DNA from 2 places in the Oceanobacillus kimchii X50 genome. Region 2 is predicted to be linked to the other one. Evidence: a T-box and tRNA genes for the amino acid it is inferred to sense, from the RefSeq annotation. Region 2 holds a T-box; the other holds one or more tRNA genes.
The links. The T-box of region 2 lies ahead of argS (arginine--tRNA ligase). A T-box ahead of a tRNA ligase gene usually reads a tRNA of that ligase, here a tRNA-Arg.

Region 1: it has a tRNA-Arg gene. The T-box ahead of argS (arginine--tRNA ligase) is inferred to sense a tRNA for this amino acid. The anticodon was not compared.

What each region holds. Positions count from the first base shown of each region.
Region 1 covers NZ_CM001792.1:2,125,118-2,128,549, reverse strand. The annotation lists gene rph (ribonuclease PH) at 1-728, shown strand, start outside; gene C794_RS11165 (XTP/dITP diphosphatase) at 751-1,344, shown strand; gene C794_RS11160 (metallophosphoesterase) at 1,367-1,879, shown strand; tRNA gene C794_RS11155 (tRNA-Gly) at 2,017-2,090, shown strand; tRNA gene C794_RS11150 (tRNA-Arg) at 2,096-2,169, shown strand; gene C794_RS11145 (nuclease-related domain-containing protein) at 2,507-3,432, shown strand, end outside.
Region 2 covers NZ_CM001792.1:836,147-839,578, forward strand. The annotation lists gene C794_RS04520 (purple acid phosphatase family protein) at 1-1,567, shown strand, start outside; T-box leader at 1,787-2,007, shown strand; gene argS (arginine--tRNA ligase) at 2,051-3,432, shown strand, end outside.

The DNA of each region.
Region 1 (3,432 bases), 1.3 Mb from region 2:
GACAAGTAAATCAATTAAGAAATATAAACATAACAACTAATTATATATCGCATCCGGAAGGGTCCGTACTGATAGAAATGGGAAATACAAAAGTTATATGTAACGCAAGTATTGAGGATCGTGTCCCTCCGTTTATGCGGGGTCAGGGTAAAGGATGGATAACTGCGGAATATGCCATGCTCCCTAGAGCTACTGCCCAGAGAAATATTCGTGAATCTTCAAAAGGAAAAGTAAGTGGAAGAACGATGGAAATTCAACGACTTATTGGTAGAGCATTACGATCAGTTGTTGATTTAGATCAAATTGGAGAGCGTACAGTTTGGATTGATTGTGATGTAATTCAAGCGGATGGAGGAACAAGAACAGCTTCTATTACAGGAGCATTTGTAGCAATGTCACTTGCATTCTCAAAATTAGTTGAAGCAAAAACATTAAAAAAAATGCCAATTCATGATTATTTAGCAGCTATTTCTGTAGGGGTGTTAATAAACGGAACAGAAATTCTAGACCTGAATTATGAAGAAGATTCGGAAGCAGCAGTCGATATGAATATTGTGATGACTGGTGCAGGAGAGTTTGTGGAAATTCAAGGTACAGGAGAAGAAGCGACCTTTACTCCTACCCAATTACAAAATATGCTAAAATTAGGTGAAGAAGGTATTCAGCAACTGGTGAAAATACAAAAAGAAATTTTAGCAGATAAATTAATTATAGATATGGAAAGATAATTGTAGGGAGTAATGTAATCATATGAAAAAAATAATTGTTGCTACTAAAAATAAGGGAAAGGCTAAAGAATTCAAGGAATTCTTTGCTAGCTTTGATATTCAAGCAATATCATTATTGGATTTACCTGAATCTATTCCAGATATTGAGGAAACAGGAACTACTTTTGAAGAAAATGCAGCTTTAAAAGCAGAACAAATTAGTGAACGTTTTAATACAGCTGTTATTGCTGATGATTCAGGATTAATAATTGATGCTTTAAATGGACGACCTGGTCTATTTTCCGCAAGATATGCTGGTGAACCCACTAATGATCAAGCGAATATAGACAAGGTTCTACAGGAAATGCAGGATGTTCCTGATCAAGATCGTCATGCTAGATTTATTTGTGTATTGGCTATAGCGCAACCCGGTGAAGAAACAACTTTTAATACAGGGTATTGTGAAGGGTACATTCATAGAAACCAAAAAGGCGATCATGGATTTGGATACGATCCTATCTTTATTCCTAAAGGATATGATGTGACAATGGCTGAATTAGATCCAGATAAAAAAAATCAAATTAGTCATCGTAAAAATGCGATTGATCAGCTTGAAAAATGGTTACATACATTATAAGTCACCAATTGGAGGGGTTACGATGACTCGTGTATTAATAACTAGTGACAGTCATGGTTTGACTGAGGAGCTAACAGAAATAATGGATCAACATGATGAAGTTGATTGGTATATTCACTGTGGCGATTCAGAATTAGATTTTGATGCAGAAGTGTTACATCCTTTTTATAAAGTTGGAGGGAATTGTGATTTCGATCCCCGATATCCAACTGAAGAAATAAAAGATATTGATGGAACTAGATTCTTTATTACACATGGACATCTCCATCAAGTGAAATCTGGACTTACCACACTTTCTTATGCAGCAGAAGAACATCAAGCTAAAGTTGTTTGCTTTGGACATACACATATTGCTGGTGCAGAAAAAATTGGAGAACAATTATTTATCAATCCAGGAAGTATTCGTATGCCGCGAAACCGCGTGGAGAAGACGTATGCTATATTAGAATGGTTAGATAATGAAACGGTTTCTGTTCAGTTTTATACAGTGGATGGACAAAAAATTAAAAATATGTCTTATTCAACAATACTATAAAAGTTTAGTCAGTAACTTTTTTTGTTACTGACTAAAACTTTTAAAAAAACTGTTGACAAATTGTTTACTCGGTCATATAATATTACTTGTCCGTTAAAAAAGACGGCATACATAATGATTGAGTAGAGATAGACTTTGCGGGTGTAGTTTAATGGTAAAACCTCAGCCTTCCAAGCTGATGACGAGGGTTCGATTCCCTTCACCCGCTCCAAATTTGTCCCAGTAGCTCAGCTGGATAGAGCAACAGCCTTCTAAGCTGTGGGTCGCAGGTTCGAATCCTGCCTGGGACGTTAGGTTAACCCTTGTAAACACAATGTTTATGAGGGTTTTTTATGTTGACTTATTGATCTTCCTAGTTTTATTCTATGGTTACGATAAAGGGATTCAGTTGGTAGCTAGAATCCTTTTTTCATAGGGTGGATAATATACTTCTATAAATTCTAAAGGCATATCATTTGGCAATTTAGTCATAAATTCATGATAAAGGTTGGTTTATTTAATAGTATGATGTATTCTAATCACAAATAGTTGGATTTATATTTTTGCAGAAATTGTTTAAAAGTTTGCCGTTTATTTAGAAGATATTGTCACAGCGATGTAGTAGAATAACCGTATAGGAGGATAAATATGGTAACTATAATTTACTTGTCGATAATAATTATTTTTGCTATCGTTATTGTATTTTTATTGAAGCGTACAAAGAATATGGAAAGGGAGCATGAATATAACATTGATGCGATAACGGAAGAAGTATCGGCAACAATGGAAACACAAACCTCTGAGTACGAGAATATGTTGCATAATGAACATCAACGTTTTGAGATTGAGCTCAATAAAGAAATAAATAGATTTAATAAAATTATAAGTGATAAAAATGATTATATAAATAGCTTGAAGGCATTTTCCATTAATAGCGGTGAAGTAGAAACTCATAACATTTTATTACATGTAAAGGATATGTTAGTCAAACAAAATCTAGTACAAAAAGAAGAAATGGTGATTCTCGGTAATCTTTTTGTTCCTTACAACAAAGGACTTGAATTAAAGACGAAACAAATTGATCATTTCATTTTGTTGCCTACAGGAATGTACATTATAGAAACGAAGAAATGGTCAGGTACAGTTTTACATGGAGTTTCTTATGGTCAAGATGAAACGCTAGATTTGTTAATTCATTCGATGTTCCCGTATGATGATCATAAAGAACATACGATTGTAATTAAAAATGATGGTGTACCTGAATCCTTGCAAGCAAATGTAAAAGTAATATCCTATGGAAATCCATCTAACCAAGTAATCGAGACAGCATTAAAACTGAAACACTTTTTAGAAGAAGCGAATCCGAAGTATAATTTTGTAGAACCGATTGTGTATTATAATTGTGCTTCTCAAAATCATACGGTTGTGAAAAATTATTCAAATAATGACCGGGTTAATATCTTTACAGATGAGAAAAGTCTCTATACTTTTTTCTTAGAAGAATTAACTACAAAAAATAGAAAGTATCAACATGAAGAACTTGCTGATATAACTAGCTATATTATAAATAAAAA
Region 2 (3,432 bases):
TGCGTTGCTTGCAGTGGGGATTATCTTACCAAGTGCAGTAGCTGTGGCCGATCAACAAGAGCATCCAGATGCAGAAACGTACAAACCTAGTCCGGTTCCAGACCGAGTTTTATTAGGATGGGAAGGCGATACAACTACTACTCAGTCTGTTTCATGGAGAACGGATGATAGTGTTACGACTCCTGTTGCAGAGATTGCAGCAGCTGAAGAAGGTCCTAATTTTACAAGTAATACGTTAACGGTTGAGGCAGAAACTAGTGAAGAAATTGAGGCAAACCTTGGCTATACGAATCAATACCATACAGTGAATTTTGAAGGTCTTGAACCAGGTACGCAATACTTGTACCGCGTAGGTGATGGTGCAAACTGGAGTGAGTGGTATGAGTTCACTACAGCAGCAGCTGAAGATGAGCCATTTTCATTTATTTACATGGGTGACGCTCAAAATGATATAAAAGAACATTGGTCACGCGTGATGCGTAGTGCTTATTCAGATTTAGCTGATGCGAGCTTTATTGTGCATGCTGGAGATATGATTAATCACGGTGACGCAGATCAGCAATGGGGTGAGTGGTACGAAGGAGCTGGATGGATAAACGGTATGGTACCTAGTATTGCGACAGCAGGGAACCATGAGTATTATAGAACTACAAATGAACCTAGAAAACTGTCCGAATATTGGGGGCCTCAATTTGCATATCCTGGTAACGGTCCCGAGGGATTAGAAAAGCAAGTGGGCTACTGGGATTACCAAGATATGCGAATTATCTCTTTAGATTCAAATGTCGGATATGCAGATATTGATCAGCAAGCAGAATGGTTAGATGAAGTTCTTGAGAATAATCCGAATCAATGGACAGTCATTACGTTTCACCATCCCATTTTTTCTTCTGGTGAGGGACGTGATAACGTAGAGCTTCGTGAAGCGATACTTCCTGTAATCGAAAAGCACAATGTAGACTTAGTTTTTCAAGGTCATGATCACACGTACGCTCGAGGACATTTGAGTAATGAACAAAATGGGGAAAGAGAGTACACTACTGGTACGATGTTCGTTAACTCTGTATCTGGTCCAAAAATGTATGATAGATCTGAAGTAGTTTGGGAGGAAAATAACGCATATGTGAGAAGCGGGGCAGAAGATACCCAGATGTATCAACATATTTACGTTGATGGTGAAGAGCTGAAATATGAATCATATAACGCTTTGGGTGAATTATTCGATGAGTTTACAATGACAAAACAGTCTGATGGTCAAAAACAAGTTACAGAAGCAGAAGGATCGGAAGAAGAACCTATTGAATCTTCTATCGAACAAGTGCAAACACAAGTGGACGAATTTTTAGTTTCGGGAGATATTACGAGTCAAGAAACAGGTAGACATTTACAAACTCACTTGACCTCCGTAGGGCATTACCAAGAGGCACAATCAGTGGATAAGGCGATAAAACACATGAATAGTTTTATAGAGTTATTGGAAGTTATAAAAGAAGAACAATTAATCACTGAGAATGCTTTTAATTCACTTAAAGCTAGCGCGGAAGAATTAATTGAGCAGTGGGGATAAAGTTAAAACCAATTAAAAAACATCTCTTGTGGCCGAATGAAAATTTGCTGCAAGGGATGTTCTATTTTGTTTCTTAATCTTAATTATAGTAAGAGGGTGACAACAACTGTTCCCTAAGCTAGAATATTTTAATGTGTAAAATGATTAAACTAGCTAGGTTAGTCATTGTATTTTACTGTTGCATTTATCCATAAAATAAGTATAATAATCTTAAATATTACATCGTCGATGACAAAGAGAGTAATTGCTGTAGCGTGCACAGCGAACTAGGGGAAGTGAGAGCCTAGTCATTAAGCAGTAATGAACCGCACTTTGGAGACTCTTGTTCGAAAAATTGGAGTAGAATAAGACGGGGATGACCTCGTTATCAACTAAAGCGGTAATAATTATTAAATTACAAGTGGAGTGGTACCACGGGATTATAGACTCTCGTCTCTTTTTCAAATAGAAAAAGAGGCGAGAGTTTTTTAGGAGGAATAACTAATGGATGCAAAACAAATCTTCGTTCAATCATTATATGAATGCATGGACGGGAATTTAAAGAAGGAACGATTATATTCTTTAATTGAAAAACCAAAACAAGCAAAGATGGGGGATTTAGCTTTTCCTTGTTTTGAATTAGCACGTAATTATAGAAAAAATCCTCAAGAAATTGCGACACAGCTAGTCGAAGAAATAAATTCTATTTACTTTGAGCGGGTAGAGGCAGTGGGAGCATATGTCAATGTTTTTCTGAATAAAGCTTTATTCACAAAAAAAATTCTCCAACAAATTAGTAAGGAAAAAACAAATTTTGGTTATTCAAATCTTGGTGAAGAAAAAGTAATCACAATCGACCTCTCGTCTCCTAATATCGCAAAACCTTTTTCAATGGGACATTTACGTTCAACCGTAATTGGAAATGCAATTGCTAATATTGCAGAAAAAGTAGGATATAAAACGGTTCGTATCAATCATTTAGGAGATTGGGGTACACAGTTTGGTAAATTAATGGTGGCATATCAAAAATGGGGAAATGAGGATCAAGTACGAGCGAATCCAATTAAAGAATTACTTCAACTTTATATTCGTTTTCACGAAGAAGCGGAAGTTGATACTAAGCTCAATGATATAGGAAGAAAATGGTTCAAGCGATTAGAAGATGGAGATGCACAAGCTGAAGAATTATGGGGTTGGTTTCGTGAAGAATCGTTAAAAGATTTCTCAAGAATTTATGAGCTATTAGGGATTTCATTTGATTCTTATAATGGGGAAGCTTTTTACAATGACAAGATGGATCGTGTCGTTCATGAACTGCAGCAAAAAGGTTTATTAATTGAATCGGAAGGAGCAAAAGTTGTTACGTTAGAGGAAGAAAACTTACCACCTTGTTTGATTCAAAAACGTGATGGAACTACGTTATATGCAACACGTGATTTAGCTGCTGCTATTTATCGTTATGAAACATATCATTTTGCAAAATCCTTATATGTTGTAGGCAATGAACAGACTCTGCACTTTACACAGCTGTCTTATGTACTACAAAAAATGGGATATAATTGGGCTAAGAATATGAAGCATATTTCGTTTGGTATGATGTTAAAAGAAGGAAAGAAAATGTCTACTCGAAAAGGAAAACTTGTGTTATTAGAAGAAGTACTACAAGAAGCAATTCAGTTAGCAAATAATAATATTATGGAGAAAAATCCTTTATTAGAGAAGAAGGAGGAAGTAGCAAGACAGGTTGGCGTAGGAGCTGTTATTTTCCATGATTTAAAAAATGATCGACACAACGATGTGGAATTTTCTTTAGAAGACATGTTGCGTTTTGAAGGGGAAACAGGTCCGTATATTCAATATACCCATGCAAGAATGAATTCATTGCT